DNA from 3 places in the Terrabacter sp. P2_E3 genome. Region 3 is predicted to be linked to each of the others. Evidence: riboswitches for the same ligand, from Rfam matches in the RefSeq annotation. Region 3 holds a riboswitch; each other region holds the start of a gene.
The links. A riboswitch is a leader RNA that binds a small molecule or an ion and turns the genes downstream of it on or off. The one in region 3 is predicted to bind cyclic di-AMP.
Positions count from the first base shown of each region.

Region 1: linked by a shared signal. The riboswitch ahead of AC1DW8_RS01865 (LysM peptidoglycan-binding domain-containing protein) and the one ahead of AC1DW8_RS11425 (C40 family peptidase) in region 3 are both predicted to bind cyclic di-AMP.
Region 2: linked by a shared signal. The riboswitch ahead of AC1DW8_RS08350 (CHAP domain-containing protein) and the one ahead of AC1DW8_RS11425 (C40 family peptidase) in region 3 are both predicted to bind cyclic di-AMP.

Region 1 is NZ_JBFUEN010000002.1:21,293-26,939, forward strand. Features, by position in the region: gene AC1DW8_RS01860 (serine/threonine-protein kinase) at 1-1,406, shown strand, start outside; cyclic di-AMP (ydaO/yuaA leader) riboswitch at 1,727-1,914, shown strand; gene AC1DW8_RS01865 (LysM peptidoglycan-binding domain-containing protein) at 1,918-2,568, shown strand; tRNA gene AC1DW8_RS01870 (tRNA-Thr) at 2,730-2,805, shown strand; gene AC1DW8_RS01875 (DUF6325 family protein) at 2,967-3,413, shown strand; gene AC1DW8_RS01880 (hypothetical protein) at 3,601-4,308, opposite strand; gene AC1DW8_RS01885 (arylsulfatase) at 4,381-5,647, opposite strand, start outside.
Region 2 is NZ_JBFUEN010000005.1:118,762-124,408, reverse strand. Features, by position in the region: gene AC1DW8_RS08365 (VOC family protein) at 1-323, opposite strand, end outside; gene AC1DW8_RS08360 (hypothetical protein) at 552-1,331, shown strand; gene AC1DW8_RS08355 (sortase domain-containing protein) at 1,443-2,234, shown strand; cyclic di-AMP (ydaO/yuaA leader) riboswitch at 2,574-2,761, shown strand; gene AC1DW8_RS08350 (CHAP domain-containing protein) at 2,766-3,653, shown strand; gene AC1DW8_RS08345 (alkene reductase) at 3,933-5,003, shown strand; gene AC1DW8_RS08340 (N-acetyltransferase family protein) at 5,167-5,647, opposite strand, start outside.
Region 3 is NZ_JBFUEN010000008.1:17,939-23,585, forward strand. Features, by position in the region: gene AC1DW8_RS11410 (sigma-70 family RNA polymerase sigma factor) at 1-556, opposite strand, end outside; gene AC1DW8_RS11415 (carboxymuconolactone decarboxylase family protein) at 1,046-1,657, shown strand; gene AC1DW8_RS11420 (DsbA family oxidoreductase) at 1,719-2,402, opposite strand; gene AC1DW8_RS11425 (C40 family peptidase) at 2,499-3,275, opposite strand; cyclic di-AMP (ydaO/yuaA leader) riboswitch at 3,278-3,453, opposite strand; gene AC1DW8_RS11430 (iron-dependent transcriptional repressor DtxR) at 3,661-4,356, opposite strand; gene AC1DW8_RS11435 (MFS transporter) at 4,386-5,639, opposite strand.

The sequences.
Region 1 (5,647 bases), on a different contig from region 3:
ACCGCGACATCAAGCCGGGCAACGTCCTCATCGAGGACGGCGACCCGGTCCTCATCGACTTCGGCATCGCGCACCTGCAGGACGACGTGCGCCACACCGTCGGCGGGCTCGTCATGGGCACGCCAGGCTACCTCTCGCCCGAGCTCGTCGAGGGTGCCGCCATCACCGACGCCACCGACTGGTGGGGCTGGGCCGCCACGATCACGTATGCCGCGTCGGGCCGTCCGCCGTTCGGCCGCGCCCGCATGGACGCCGTGCTCACCCGCGTCCGTGCCGGTGACGTCGACCTCGAGGGCGTCGACCCGCGCCTCGTGCCGCTGCTGCGCGCGTCCCTCTCTCCCGACCCGCGGCTTCGCCCCCACGCCGACGAGGTCATCGCGGCGCTCGAGCTCTACGCCGCCGGCCGCGCGGCGACCGTGCCGACGCCGAGCGGCAACCCGTGGGACGACGGCCGCGTCAGCGCGACCCCCGGAGACACCCAGGTCGTGCAGCACGGCAGCACCGCCGTCATGCCGCCCGTCGGCACAGCAGGCACAGCAGGCACGGCAGGCGCCGTGGGCGCTGGTGCGGCCGCGGGGAACCCGGTGCGGTGGGCCCCGCCCCCGACCGGTCCACGGTCGCCCGATCCCGGCCCGGCGGCATACGACCACGGCTGGGACGACGAGCCCACGTCGCCGGACGACTGGGGTGGCGCCCAGGCCTACGATGCCCGACACGGGCGCGGCGGCCAGGACGTCGAACCGGCTCCGCAGGACGGCTACTGGCCCGACGACGAGTGGGACGAGGACGACGAGCCCGCCCAGCGCGAGGGCGACCCGCGCATCGGACTGCCGATGCGCACCGGCCTGCTCGCCGCCGTCGCGATCGCCTGGGTCGGTGCCCTCATGGCGTGGCCGGGCATCGCCCTCGTCGTGCTCGTCGTCCTGTCGGCGCTCGCCCGGGCCACCGATCGCTCGGTGACGGCGCTCGTGCTGCGCCGCTACGACTTCGGCCGCCGGCGCAGCGACGTGCCCTTCGCCGTCGTGTCGAGCCCGTGGCACCTCGTCGTCGGCATCATCGCAACCGGGGTCGGGCTGCTCCTGCCCGTGGCGGTGGCGCTCGCCGGCGTCTTCGCGGCCGCCCTGCTCCTCGCCGGCACGCAGGGGACCGACCTCGGCCCGGGCACACCGATCACGCTCGCGATCGGCGGTGTCCTCGGCCTGCTCATGCTGTGGTGGGGCCCCGGCGGCGCCTCACTGCGACGCGGTTCGCGCTCGATGGCGCGGCGCCTCGTGCCGGCCGGCCTGGCCGCGCAGATCGTGTCCGGGCTGCTCGCCGTCTTCGGCGTCGCGGCTGCGCTCGTGGCCCTGCAGCACGGGTCGAGCCTCACGTGGGACCCGTTCACGACGAACCCTTTCGGGAAGTGACGGCTCGGCGCACGAGACGGTGAGCGTGCGGGGCGGGGCCTGTGGGGCGTCCGGGCGGCCTCTGTGCGGGGCCTGTGTGCATAGCGCATCGACCTGCATCTGGGGCTGAAAAAAAGATCACGGAAGTGTCTCGACGTGCCTTGTGCGCTGCGGAAACCTCCCGTACCGTCAGTGCTCGGCGGCCTCGACTTTCGGGTCGAACGGGAGCAGCACCACTCGGCTCCCGGGTCGCTTCGTCGCGTCCGGCTCCACACGAACGCTCCCACAACTTCACATGGACACCCATTTATCCGTTCCCTGAGCGCGCCGAGCCTCGCCAGCCAGGGATGTAGCCCACACCCGTGGGCCGGGCGAGGACGGGGGACCCAGTGTGGCCAGTGAGTGCATGTGTGTCGAAGCGCATGTCAAGAGGACGAGATCTGGTCTCGGGGTGAAGTCGCATCCGCGACGGGGCACCTGACGCCCCAACCCGACAGCTAACCCCGCAGGCGCGCGTCAGGAAGGATCACCCATGCAGTACATGTCCAAGCATGCTGCGGCCAAGAAGATCTCGGCCAAGCAGCGCATCGCGGGAGTCGGAATCGCTGGAGCCGCCACCATCGTCGGTGGCATCGCCACGGGCGGGTCGGCCAAGGCCGCCTCGGTCTGGGATCGCGTCGCCCAGTGCGAGTCGAGCGGCAACTGGCACATCAACACCGGCAACGGCTACTACGGCGGCCTCCAGTTCGTGCAGAGCACGTGGCGCGGCTACGGCGGCACGGCCTTCGCGTCGCGCGCCGACCTCGCCACGCGGGCCGAGCAGATCGCCATCGCGCAGCGCGTGCTCGCCTCCCAGGGCCCCGGCGCCTGGCCGGTGTGCTCGCAGCGGGCCGGCCTGACGCGGGCCAACGGTGGCGCAACGACGACCCCGGTCTCGCGGTCGACCGTCCGGAAGCCCGTGACGACGAAGAAGGTCGTCAAGAAGAAGACGTACGCGACGAAGCCCACGGTCAAGAACACCGCCAAGGGCGCCAAGGTCACCGTGCACAGCGGCGACACCCTCGGCAAGATCGCCGCGCGCTACCACGTGGCCGGCGGCTGGAAGGCCCTCTGGAAGGCCAACGGCGCCCGGGTCACCAACCCGAACCTCATCTTCGTGGGTCAGACTCTGCGACTCCCGTGAGTTCCTGATACAACTGAGCCGGACGGCCTCGCGCGACCAACCCCTGGGTTTGCGCGGGGCCGTCCTTCTCATGTCCGGCGTCGGCTCGCGCCCGGTGTTTGGGCGTATGCCGTCCCGCTCGGTTACGCTTTCGCCCGTCCGCGGCGCTCGCGCCGAGACGTGCTGGCGTGGCGCAATTGGTAGCGCACCTGTCTTGTAAACAGGCGGTTAGGGGTTCGAGTCCCCTCGCCAGCTCCACCGTGACGTGCGAGTCCGGCTGACGGGCCCGCATCTGCGTGCCCACGGCGAGAGGCTCATCCCCGGCGGATGACGCGGGACGGACGAGCGGCTCCTAGCGTTGGGATCGGTCCCCCATCGGACGCACCGATCCATCGGACGCACCTCAAGGAGAAGATGACATGACTCTCAACGTCGACGAGCTCGGTCCGGTGGACTGGATCGTCGTGGAGTTCGAGGGCAGCACCCTCAACGGCAAGATCGCCCCGATCCTCAAGGACTACGTGGATCGCGAGCTCATCCGGGTCCTGGACCTGCTGTTCTTCAAGAAGGCGGAGGACGGCAGCTTCGAGGCCTTCGAGGCGACCGACCTGGAGGACTCGGAGATCGGCGAGCTCCGTGCGTACGAGACCGAGCTGGCCATGCTGCTCAGCGAGCAGGACGTCGCCGACCTGGCCGACACCATCGAGCCCGGCAGCTCGGCGGCCGTCCTGGTCTGGGAGAACCTGTGGGCGGCTCCCTTCGGCGCGGCGGTGCGTCACGCCGGCGGCCAGCTCGTGGCCAGCGGGCGCATCCCGATCCAGGCCGTCATCGCCGCCATCGAGTCCGACGAAGAGGAAGGAGCCTGACATGCCACTCGCAGCCAGGCGCAGGAGAAGGACAGTGGCCGCCGTCGGCGGCGCCGTCGTCGTCGCGCACGGGATTCACCGGCGCGGTGAACGCCGTGAGGACCGGCGCGACGATCGCCGCGATCGCCGCTGACGCGTGACTCGGGCCGTGGGGCCCGCTCAGGGCTCCACGGCTCCTTGCGCTGCCCTACGCCGTCGCCGGCTCCGGTCGGAACGACGTGACCAGCAGGTGCAGGCTGAGGAGCAAGACCCACAACGGGAAGAGCAGGACGGCCCAGACCGTCCGCGGTGGTGCGAGGAGCAGGACCAGCGCGACGACGAACCCCACGGCGACGAGCCAGCGTGGCACGATCCCGGTGCGACGGCCGAGGTTCGTGACGACCATCGTGAAGACCGCTGCCATGCGGATGCCGAACGTCGTCAGGAGGGCCGTGCTGACCGCCCCCACCTGCCGGACGTACTCCGGCGAGACGCTGTCGGGCCCGTCGTAGAGGGCGAGCAGCGCTCCGACGTCTGCAGATGCGGCGAAGAGCATGGCGACGAAGAGCAGGCCCGACCCGAGGAAGGCTGTCGCGAAGAGCTTGTCCTCGCGGTGCCCGAGACGGGAACGGATCACCCCGATGAACCACAGGAAGGCGATGCCCGCGTACGGGGTGAGCTGCGTCGCCAGCGTGACCCTGCCGCGGCGCTCCGCATCGGTGATCCACGTCGAGCGGCCGCCGGTGCCCGGGAGCGCCAGGTACATGAGGATGACGACCGCCCCCAGGAGCACGGCGAAGGCGATCCCGGCGATGGCCGCCGCCCGCGGTGTGCGGATCTCGTCGAGCACCCGCCCCCGTGGTGCGAGGTCGGCCGGTGACTCGGCCCGACCACGCTCGTCCTCATGCATGCTCATGCTCCAGCCGTGGGCCCGTGCGGCCTTCGTGGGGACCGATCGTGTGACGACCCTGCGGGGGTCGGTGGCGGTTCACTCACGCATCAACATGCCCTGCGCTTCACGTTCCAGGTCGACGTAGGGCTCGCCGCTCACGTCGACGGCGACGCGCCTGATGGTGCCTCCCGTGAACCGGTACGGGCGCTCGCCGGGGTAGTCCTGCGTGACCGGGTCGCCCATGTCGCGGCCCACCGCCAGTCCCTCCCCGGCGATCATGTAGCTGCCGGGCTGGAGCTTGATCTGGCCTTCTCCGACCAGGGTGTCGCCGTGGTAGAGCGACAGGGTGCCGGTGGCGACGGGGGTCTGCTCCGTGCCGTCCTTGACGAACGACGCCGACAGGATGAGGTTCTCGCCGGTGGGCAGGTCCTCGGTCGCGACGACCCTCTGCTCGAACAGGCCCACGAAGCTGTTGACGTAGTGCAGCCGGTTGTCCTTGACGTAGAGGCTGTGTCCGCCGAACCGCGACCCCTGGGCGAAGAGCACGCCCTGGGCGCCGGGCTCGGGGATGTCGACCAGTGCGCCGATGACGAAGGACCGGCCGCGCACCACGACGGCCTGGGCCTCGGGCACCTCGGCGTGGTTGGGGTAGTAGACGTACCGGTCGCGCGGGGCCGACAGCTGGGGCCGGGGGGACACGAGGATCTCCAGCGCCGAACGGTCATCGAGCGGGAACCCCTCGTTGGCGCCGGCCTGGGCGTACCAGAGGTTGACCATCTCACGGAGCTTGTCGGGCTGCTCCGCCGCCAGGTTGTGCAGCTCGGAGCGGTCGACCTCGACGTGGTAGAGCTCCCACTCGTCGTCGTTGAAGTGCGACCAACCGCTGATCGTCGGGTGCGTGGTGATGGCCTTCCAGCCGTCGTGCCAGATGCCCCGCGAGCCCAGCATCGAGTAGAACTGCGTCTGCCGCCGACCGGGGGCCTCGGGGTCGTCGAAGCTGTAGCGCATGCTGACGCCGTCGAAGTGGCTCTGCGTGTGGCCCTTGATGGTCTCCGGGGCCTCGATGCCGAGGGCGTCGAGGACGGTGGGCACCAGGTCGATGGCGTGGTGGTACTGCTCCCGGATCTCACCCTTGGAGGTCATGCCGGCCGGCCACGAGATGACGCACGGGTCGGAGGTGCCTCCGTTGAACTCGTAGCGCTTCCACATCTTGAAGGGCGTGTTGAACGCCATCGCCCACCCGTTCGGGTAGTGGTTGTACGTCTTGGGCCCGCCCAGCTCGTCGAGCATGGCGAGGTTGACGTCGATGTCGTCGGGGATGCCGTTCATGAACAACATCTCGTTGACCGACCCGTCCGGGCCG
Region 2 (5,647 bases), on a different contig from region 3:
CCTCCCTTGCGGAAGACCCCCTTGGCATCGGTCTCCATCGGCGTCCCCGCATACGTCTCGAAGACGACGCCCTTCGCGCTCAGCTCGTCGACCGCGGCCTCGATGTCGTCGACCGGGAAGTTGAGGATCGTGAACGACGCCGGCTCGTGGTTCGGCTTCGGGTAGACGAGCGTGGGACGCTCGCCACCCTCGCCGGCGAGGTGGAGCGTCAGCATGCCGTTCTCCTCGGTGACGCGCAGGCCGAGGGTGTCGGCGTAGAACGCCCGGGCGGCGGCGACGTCGTCGACGGAGAAGCCGCTGAAGGCGTGGGAGTCCTGGAGCACGGTGTGTCCTTCCGTGAGGGGGTTAGTGGTCGGGCGGCGCGCGCCCGGTCCCTCCAGTGAAGACCCGTGGGGCGCGCCACGGCGCGCCTCCATCGAAGAAATTTCGGTGGAACCCCAATCCAGTGGTCCTGCCTGCGGCGAACCCCCGCCCGGAGACGGTCGACGACGACCCCCCGTCTGAAGCAGAGCAGGATGGACGGTTTGTCTCCTCGTCAAGGAGGAACACAGATGCGCACCACCACCACTCGGATCGCCGGCGCCAGCCTCGCTGCTGCCGCCGCCATGGCCCTCAGCGTCGGCCCGGCCTTCGCCGCGGACGCCTGGGTCAGCGCCAACCTCAAGCCCGTCGCCGGCAACGGTGTCGACGGCAGCGGTACCGCCATGGTCGAGGTCACGGGCAACACGATCACCGTGACGATGGCCGCCAACGGCCTGCTCCCCGACAACCCGCACGCCGCGCACATCCACTTCGGCGCCGAGGCCCGCCACGAGTGCCCGGTCCTGTCCGACGACAAGAACGGCGACGGTCACCTCAACACGACCGAGGGCGGACCGGCCTACGGCGACATCGTCGTGTCGCTGACCAAGACCGGTGACACGAGCCCGAAGTCGGGCCTCGCGATCGACCGCTTCAGCACGGCGCCCGGCGGCAAGATCGCCTACCAGCGCGGCAGCATCAAGGTCTCGAGCGGCGTCGCGAAGGTGATCTCGGCCGGCCAGTCCGTCGTCGTCATCCACGGTGTCGACTACAACAAGGATGGCAAGTACTCCGGTGCCACGAAGAGCGACCTCATGCCGTCGCTCCCGACCGAGGCCACCGACCCGGCCCTGTGTGGCGCGCTGCGCGTCGCCCCGGCCGGCGGCATGCACACCGGCGGCGGCCAGGCCGCTGACGGCCTCAAGAGCGGTGGCCAGAACGAGGCCCTCATGCTCGTCGGTGCTGGCTCCCTGCTCGCCGCGGCCGGGACCGGCGCCTTCGCCGCCCGTCGCGCTCGGTCGCGCGCCTGAGCGACCGACACCGAGCGGCCGACACCGAGCGGCCGACACTGAGCGGCCGAGTTCGAGCGGCCGACACCGACACGACCGACACCGACACGACCGACCGGGAGTGACCCGACCATGAGCGCACCGACCGGCTCCACGCCCGAGCCGACGTCGCCCACCTGCGACCGCAGCACCCGCCGCATCAGCGCGGGCGTGACGGCGGCGCTGGCGGTCATGGCCGTGCTCGTCGTCATCGGGATCGTCGCGCTCGTGGTCGGCCTCAGAGGGAGCCCGGGGACCCCCGGCCCGCCGCAGCCCGCGGCGGGCGGGGTCGCCACGGCCAGCGCCCCCGCGACGCCCGGCCCGTCCTCGTCCAGCCCGTCGGCGTCCCCCGGTCAGGGTGGGACACCGGCGGCGGGCAGGACGGCCGGCGCCGCGCCGGGCACCGTCGGCATTGGTGACTTCCTCGAGGCGTCCGAGCCGACGTCGATCGAGATCCCGTCGATCGGGGTGCGCTCCTCGCACTTCGTCCGGCTCGGCATCCAGGCCGATGGCACGATCTCCGTGCCGGGCACGGCCCAAGAGGTCGGGATCTACGACGCCGGCCCCACGCCCGGCCAGCTCGGCCCGTCGGTCCTCGCCGCACACGTCGACACCCCCTCGGGCGTCCCGGGCATCTTCTACGAGCTGGGCAAGGTCAGGGCCGGGGACGTCGTCAAGGTGTCGCGCCGGGACGGGTCGCACCTGACCTTCACCGTCGACAAGGTCGCGGCCTACAAGAAGTCCCAGTTCCCGACCGAGCTCGTCTACAAGGGCGACTTCACCCAGGCCGAGATCCGCCTCGTGACGTGTGGCGGGCCGACCGACAGCCGCAACGAGTACCGCGACAACGTCGTGGTTTTCGGTCACCTCTCGCGCGCCGCCTGACGACCGCTCCGGGACCGCGCCCGGCCCGACCCGCACTCGAGCCTCGCTCGAGGCACACTCGAGTCACACCAGCCCGGCGTATGCCGCGGGGTCCCCACCGAGGGACCCCGCGGCATACCCGTGGGGGGCTTGTCGAGGACCCCCTCCGGATGTGATCCACGTCTCACCCAGCTGAAGGTAAAGCGTTGGTATAGACGGGCACTTCGGACATTCAGGGGCGATCGGCGCGCGTCGTCGTTACCGTGGCGTGACATTTGCCAGTCGCCTCGTCTAGTCTTCCGGGAGTTCGGCCACCTGGCCGGGCTCTCGTGAGGTGGACCGCCTAGTCCTGTCACCGCCTGACGAGAGAGATCGAACCTTGTGACAGGAGCGGAGGAACCACACGTTTCTCCGGACGTCCTACGCAACGACTTCGGACGTCCTTGGGGTGAAGACCCACCCGCCACGCGAGCTTCGCGGGGCGGGGGTGGCCCGGGCACCTTTCCGCCCGAACCCGACAGCTAACTTCGTAGGCGCGGAGAGGTAACACGCGTGAACACTGAGAACATCCGCGGTCGCCATCGTGCGCCAGGCCGCCACAACCCCCTCAACGAACTCAAGCTCCTCGCCCGTGAGTCGGCTCAGCCGGCCATGAAGGCGGGCGCCGTCGTCGCCGCCACCGGTGGCCTGGTCGCCACCTTCGCCAACCCGGCGAGCGCCGACACCCTGTCGCCCAACTCGGGCGACGTCGCGGCTGCTGCCGGTGTCGACGCCGCGGCTCCCGCCGCTGTCGGTCCGGCCACGGCTGCCACCCCGGCCGCGTCGACCGCGCTGTCGAAGATCGGCTTCGCCCCGGCCGCGCAGAAGGCCGTCGCCCACCGCGTCGCGCCGGCCAAGCCGCAGGTCATCGAGGACGTCCAGGTCAAGTCCGAGCGCGCTGCCGCCAAGGCCGCAGCCCAGGCCGCCGCCCAGCGCAAGACCGCCTCCCAGCGCGCCTCCCGCGACCTGACCCGCGCCACGCTGACGACGAGCACGTCGTCGGCGAAGGCGAGCGTCAACTCCACGACACCGAGCGCCTCGTCCGGCGTGCGCGCCTCCTCCAACTGGGCCACCGCGGGCCAGTGCACCTGGGGCGCCCTCAACAAGTGGTACCAGTCCGAGGGCTACTACCCCGGCGGCTGGACCGGCAACGCCATGGCGTGGGCCTCGGGCGCAGCATCCGCGGGCTACACCGTGACGGGCACGCCGCGCACGCGGTCGATCCTCGTCATGCAGCCCGGCGTCCACGGCTCCTCGAGCGTCGGCCACGTCGCCTGGGTGACCGCGGTCAACGGCAACGAGGTGACGATCATCGAGATGAACGCCCTCGCCGGTGCGTACAACTACAACACGCGCACGCTGACCGACGGTCCCGGCATGAAGTACATCTACGCGCCGTGACCCACCGGGTCGTCATCTCGACGACCTCCGCGACGACCACCGCGGAGTTCTCCACGAGCTGAGCGCGTACGAAGGGGAGGATGCCTGCGCATCCTCCCCTTCGGCATACCCACCCGAACCCTCCGGCCCGCGTGGGATCCCCCACACGCGCAACCCTGGACACACGGGAATGATCGACCGCCTGCCCTCCTTGTCGCCTAGGTAGTTGAAGGCTCCACCGATAGACGGTGGGGGCCGCCAACCACCACCGACAGTCCCCTAGACGTGAGGAGCAGGCCTGTGTCCACGGCCTTCGAGAGCATCCGCATCGGCCGCTGGGACCTTCCCCAGCGCTTCGTCATGGCCCCGCTGACCCGCAACCGCGCGGGCGAGGGCCAGGCACCGACCGAGCTCAACGCCGAGTACTACGGCCAGCGCGCGAGCGCCGGCCTCATCATCACCGAGGGCACCCAGCCGAGCGCCGTCGGGCAGGGCTACCTCGACACCCCCGGCATGCACTCCGACGAGCAGGTCGCCGGCTGGCGCCTCGTCGCCGATGCCGTGCACGAGGGCGACGGCCGCGTGGTCGTCCAGCTCATGCACGCCGGCCGCATCGCCCACCCCGACAACAAGGGCGGCCTCGAGAGCGTGGCGCCGAGCGCCATCGCCGCGCCCGGCGAGATCGTGACCCCGAAGGGCCAGCAGGCGTATGCCGTCCCGCGGGCCCTGGAGACCGACGAGATCCCCGCGCTCGTGGCGGAGTTCGTCCACGCAGCGCGTCAGGCCGTCGCGGCCGGGCTCGACGGCGTCGAGGTGCACGCCGCGAACGGCTACCTGCCGCACCAGTTCCTCGCGCCGTCGAGCAACGAGCGCACCGACTCCTACGGCGGGTCGCCCGAGAACCGCGCCCGCCTGACCGTCGAGATCACGAAGGCCGTGGCCGAGGCGATCGGCGCCGACCGCGTCGGCATCCGCATCTCGCCCGCGCACAACATCCAGGGCGTCCTCGAGGAGGACGAGGCCGAGACGGCCGCGACCTACGAGTCGCTCGTGGAGGGCATCGCCCCGCTCGGGCTCGCCTACCTCAGCATCCTCGGCGACCCGGAGTCCGACCTCGTCCGCGATCTGCGCAAGCGTTTCGACGGCCCGGTCATCCTCAACACCGGCTTCGGCAAGGTCACCGAGCTGGCCGACGTCGAGGACATCCTCGAGCGCGACCTCGGTGACCTCGTCGCCGTGGGGCGCGAGTTCCTCGCCAACCCGGACCTCGTCCGTCGCTGGCGCGAGGGCGCCCCGCTCAACGAGCCGAACTCCGCCACCTTCTACGGCGGCGGCGCCGAGGGCTACACGGACTACCCCGCCCTCCCCTGACACCCCACCGTCGAGTGAGCGCCCGGTAACAGTCGAGTGAGCGCCCCGTCACAGACCACCTGTGGCGGGGCGCTCACTCGACTGGGACGAAGCGCTCACTCGACTGGACCAGGTCGGATGGGCATCGGCGTAGGCCGGTCAGGTGGGCGCCGGCGCTGGCCCGTCAGGTGGGCTCGGGCGGGTTCTCGCCGGCACCCCCGGACGGGAGCGGGTCGCCGAGGGGTCGCTGGACCCACGCGACGTCGTGCGAGGCGCCGAACTTCCAGCCGATGTCGCGGTAGGTGCCGACCGGCTCGAAGCCCATCGCCGCGTGCAGCCGCCCGCTCGCCTCGTTGGGCTGGGTCATCCCGGCCGCCGCCATCCGGTAGCCGCGGGCCGTGAGCCGCTCGAGCAGCGCCTCGTAGAGCCGCCGCCCACCGCCACGACCCCGCCGATCGCCCGCGAGGTAGACCGACACCTCGCACGACCACCGGTACGCCGCCCGCTCCTTGAACGGTCCGGCATACGCGTAGCCGACGACCTCGCCCGCGTCCTCGAGCACGAGGAAGGCGTGCTGCGTCTGCGCCTTGGCGATCCGGCGCTCCATCTCGGCGACGTCCGGCGGCTCCGTCTCGAAGGTGACCGTCGTGCCGGTGACGTAGTGG
Region 3 (5,647 bases):
TCGCGATGCCGTTCGGCGTCGTGCCCAGCCCGGGGGCGATCTGGTGCGGCTTCTCCTCGTGCACGACCAGACGCCAGAGCAGCGACCGGGACTCGTCGGGCAGCGAACGCCAGGCCGCCCAGACGGCGTCGCGCTCCTCGGCGTCGACGGCCTCGTCCTCCGCCGAGGCAGCCGTGCGGGTGTCGACGGTCGTCTCGTCGTCGGTCAGCACGACCCGGTTCGTGTAGCGCCGCGCCACGTCGATGTTGGCGCGGCGCAACGTGCTGAGCAGGTAGGGCCGGAAGGCGGTGTCGGGCCCGCCCCCACCACGGAGGGCATCGAGGGTGCGGGTGAAGCTCTCGCTGACGAGGTCGTCGACGTCGCTCGGCGAGGCGACCCGGGAGGCGAGCCGTCGGGCCGCGGGCTCGTGCCGCGACCACAGCGCGGAGTAGGCGGCGTCGTCGCCCGCCCGAACCCGGTCGACGAGCGCCGCGTCGCTCTCGGGTCCGTCGACGCGTACGCCCTCGTCCGCCCCATCCACGGACTCGCCGCCGTGCTCGTCGTGCGCCCGCTCCACGATCTTCTGTCCCCCACCCGTACGCCGACGTCTCGTCGGCTGTCTCGACCCAAGCTCCAGCAGGGTGCGTGACCGGGCGCCGGGTCCCGTCCCCGACCCGTCGGCGCGTCAGCAACGCACCTCACGCATCCTCCCCCCTGGAGATGCGCGAGGGACCGAATCATGGCGCGACATGCCCGCGGATGTACAGGGTTGACGGCGTGCCGGGTGATTTGCGTGCGTTTGCGACACACCTCGGGCGCCGCTACGTCTTCCCCCGTGAGGCGCCGCGCCGGACGCGTGGGCGGAGACCCGGGCGAGCCGGTGGGGGCGACGACCGGCGCATCACGGACGGCGGCGACGGGCTGCGGTCCGACGGGTGGTGGGTGCTCCCGAGGAGGGGACGGGAGCACCCACCGACGCCCGGGCGGGCTTGCCCAAGATCCGGATCCGACCCGGACCTGCATGCGACGATGGAGACTCCACGACCCGTCACCCCAGGAGCAGCACATGACGGCGACCGACCCGAGCCACGGCTTCCTCAGCGAGCCGGCTCTGACACCGGAGCTCGAGGCCTACTTCGCGAGCGACGTCACCGACCATGGCTACGTCATGAACCTCAGCCGCGTCTGGGCCCAGTCGCCCGCGGCCCACGACACGCTCTTCGCGCTCCTGGCCGACATGGTCTCCGTCGCCGGCCTGAGCTTCCGGCAGCGCGGCATCCTCATCGCCGCGACCGCCTCGACCATCGGCGACTCCTACTGTGCGCTCGCGTGGGGTGGCCGCCTCGCCACCGCAGCCGGCGAGGAGGTCGCAGGCGCCGTGCTCCGCGGAGACGACGAGCCCCTCGACGCCGCCGACGCCGCCCTGGCGACGTGGGCCCGGACCGTGGCGAGCACCCCGAACGCCACCACTCCCGCCGATCTCGAGCCGTTGCGCGCCGTCGGCTTCGACGACCGGCAGATCTTCGCGATCACGGTCTTCGTCGCGCTGCGCCGAGCCTTCTCGACCGTCAACGACGCCCTCGGCCCGCTCCCCGACCACCAGCTTCGCGCCGACGCCCCACCCGCCGTGGACGACGCGGTCTCCTTCGGCCGCCCGGCCGCGGACCAGCCCTCCTGACCGAGGGCGTATGCCGTCCGCCCGGCTCCCCGGGTCGGGCACCCGGCCCGCGCGTTCGCGCTCAGACGGTCTGCGTGGCCACCCCGCGCAGCAGCGCGAGGTAGTCCTCGACCGGGTGGGCTCCGGTCACGGCGGCATACCCGTTGGCGACGACGAACGGCGTCGACGTCACACCCATGGACCGCGCCTGCTGCTCGTCCTCACGCACCTGTTCGGCGTACTCGTCGGAGGCGAGCACGGCCGACACCCGCCGCTCGTCGAGACCGCACTCGCCGGCGAGGCGCTGCAGGACCTCACGGTCGTCGATGGCGAGGCCCTCGCCGAAGTGCGCGGAGTGGAAGCGCTCGACCGCCGCGGAGCGCAGCGCGGGCCCGCCCATCTCGCCGGCGAGGGCGCAGAGCCGGTGCGCGTCGAAGGTGTTGGCGCGCACCGCGCGGTCCCAGTCGAAGACGAGGTCGTCGGCCTCGGCCACCTCGCTGGCCTTGGCGTTCATGAGCCGGCCGGCGCCCGCGTCGCCGCCGTGGCGCACCGAGAGGTGGTCGCTGACGGGCACGGAGCCACCGACCGGGACGTCCGGGTCGAGCTCGAAGGAGCGCAGGCGCACCGTGACGTCGTGCGGCCGCTCGAAGGCGGCAACGGCAGCCTCGACACGGCGCTTGGCGACCCACGAGTAGGGGCAGACCAGGTCGCTCCAGAGGTCGAGCTCGATGATGGTCGTGGACTCGGCAGCAGGCTGATCGGTCATCGACTCAGTCAACCACGGTGGCTGACGGGGCCGGAAAAGCGCTGCGCCCCCACCGGATCCGGTGGGGGCGCAGGGTGTGGCGTGAGAGGTGACCGCTCAGATGCGGCCGTACATCGACGGCGTCGTCCAGATGGAGTGGTTGCCGATGACGGTGCCGGGACGCTGGGCGTCGATCATGCGGCCCGGGCTGACGTAGATGCCCACGTGGTAGATCGGCGAGCCGAAGAAGACGAGGTCGCCGGGGCGCGGGTTGCTGACCGGGGTCGAGGCCGCGGCCTGCGCCGACGCGGTGCGCGGGATCGAGATGCCGGCCTGGCGGTAGACGTAGGACGTGAAGCCGGAGCAGTCGAAGCCGGAGGGCGTCGTGCCGCCGTAGACGTAGGGAACACCGAAGTACGACTGGGCGATGCCGATGATGCCCGTGGCGCTGGGGTTGGGCGCGACGTTGAGGGCGGCCCGGGTGGTCGAGCCGGAGCGCGACGCGCGCTGCTGGGTGGCCTCACGCTCGGCGGCGGCCTTCTCGGCGGCCTTCTTCGCGGCGCGCTCGGACTTGACCTGGACGTCCTCGATGACGACCGGCTTGACCGAGGCCTGCTTGAGGGCGGGCTTGGCGTAACCGATCGCCGACAGGGCGTTGCCGGCCTTGAGCGTGCCGACGGCGGGGCCGACGGCCGCGGGACCGGCGACCGTGCTGGCGGAGCCGTCAGCGGCGTTCGCGGTGCCGGCGAACGAAGCGACGAGACCACCCGAGGCCGCGACGATGGCGGCACCCTTCACGGCGGGCTGGGCCGACTCCTTGGCGATCGTCTTGAGCTCCGAGATCGCGTTGAAGCGACCGGGGGCGCGGTGGCGCCCGGGAACGTTCTGAGCCACGTTTGACCTCTCGACGCCTACGAGGTGAGCTGTCGGGTTCGGGCTGGAGGTACTGCCCGGCCTTCGCTCGGACCGGTCTCGGTCCACGGAGGGCTTCACCCCGAGGGCGTCTCTCGACGCCCGGAGAAAGTGGTTCCCCCGCTCCTGCCATGCGGTTCGTACTGAGCCTCAGGTCGATGGCAGGACTAGGCGGTCCGACCCGGGGCACTCACTCGACGGGGAGAGCAAGTTCGCCCACCGTACCCAAGTAGGAGTGCCTTGTCACCTTCGAGTTCCCGGAAGTCAAAGAAATTTCAGCGACCTCCGGACGGGGCCGGACGAGGTGTGGCAAGGCCTGCCAAAACGACCCGGCAAACCGGGGCATACCCTGCCGGATACGGCGTGTTCAGGCGGCCTGGCAGAAGACGTGGACGGCCACGTCGTCGGGCAGGGAGACGCCCGTGGACGGCTCGCTGCCCTCGCGGACGGCGACGACCCGGCCGCCGTCACGGACGACCTCGACGCGGGCGCCGGGCACGACGCCGGCACTCGTCAGCAGCGCGAGCGCCTCCGGGTCGACCTGGACGGGCTCACCGATGCGACGGATCGTCACGACCGTCGGCGCGGCCCCCACGGCGGCGGTCAGGGTGCTGAGGCCGGTGAGGAAGTCCTCGTCCTGGCGCACCCCGAGCTCCTCGAGACCGGGGATGGGGTTGCCGTAGGGCGACTCGAGCCCCTCGCCGATGAGGCCGAGGATCTTGCGCTCGACCTTCTCGGACATGACGTGCTCCCACCGGCAGGCCTCGTCGTGGGCGTACTCCCACTCGAGGCCGATGACGTCGACGAGCAGCCGCTCGGCGAGGCGGTGCTTGCGCATGACGCGGGTCGCGAGGAGCCGGCCGTGGTCGGACAGCTCGAGGTGACGGTCGCCCGAGACCGCGACGAGCCCGTCGCGCTCCATGCGGGCGACGGTCTGCGACACGGTGGGGCCCGAGTGGCCGAGACGCTCGGCGATGCGCGCGCGGAGGGGCACGATGCCCTCCTCCTCGAGCTCGAAGATGGTGCGCAGGTACATCTCGGTGGTGTCGATCAGGTCCGTCACGGTCATACCTTCTCAGAATCGGAGAGCGGTCAGGGACCGCCCGTCAGTGGCCCCGGCGTCGGCCCGGTCCTCGCGCGTCGGGTCGGGTCGTGCCGTGGCACCCAGATGCGCAGCCAGCCCGCCCCGACCACGGCACCCACGCCGAGCACGACGGCGGAGGCGCCGAGCGACATGATGGCGCTCAGCCCTGACAACGCCAGCGGACCCGCCGCCCTTCCCACGTCCGCGCAGAGCCGCCAACCGCCGAGGAACTGCGCGCGTCCGTCTGCGGGCGAGGCGTCGGCGCCCAGGGTCATGATGAGCCCCGCCCCGAGGCCGTTGCCGAGACCGAGCACGGTCGCCGCGGCCGTCACGGCGACGAGGCTCGTGGCGAGCGGGAGCAGCATCATGCCGAGGCCGAGCACGAGCATGCTGGGCACGGCGGCCGCGACCCGGCCGTGGCGGTCCATGAGCCAGCCCGAGGGGTAGAAGAGCGCCATGTCGAGCGCCCCGGCGACCCCGAAGACGAGCGACGTCTGTGCCGGGGAGAAGCCGACCGACTCGGCCCACAGCGGCACGAGGGCCTCGCGGATGGCGCGCGCCCCGGCCACGCACATGGCCCCGGTGCCGAGCGTCAGGAGGACGTGCCGGTGCTGCAGGAGCACGGATGCCACGCTGCGCGGCGGTCCGCCGCCCCCGATCCGGTGCGCCGAGCCGGTGATGTCCGGCGCGACGAGGACGAGGACGAACGCGGCGATGCTCGCGACGCCGCCGACGGCATACGCCGCCTCGGTGCCCCACCTCGCGATGACGAGCGATCCGATGAACGGGCCGACGAAGTAGCCGATGCGGTGCACGCCACCCAACGTCGACAGGGCCCGCGCCCGCATCGCCACCGGAACCGCCTCGGTGAGGTAGGCCTGCCGGGCCAGGCCGAAGAGCGAGCCGGCGAGCCCGATGACGAACACCCCGACGAAGAGCATGACGAGACCGCCCGCCAGAGCCGCGACGAGCATGCCCATGGCCTCGATCACGGCCGCGACGAGCAGCGCCCGGCGCTCACCGATGCGGGCGGCGAGGGCACCGGACGGCAGGTCGCCGAGCAGCTGACCCACGCCCAGCATCGCGACGAGCAGCGCCGCGACGCCGACCGAGGCGCCGAGCTCACGCGCCGACACGGCGATGATCGGGGACACCGCGCCCGCGCCCGTCGAGCCCAGGAGGGTGGGCCCGTAGGCCGACAGCGCGATGGCACGCAGGCTGCCGCTGCGCCCCTCCGCGCCGTCCCCCTGAATCTCGGTCACGCCACAGG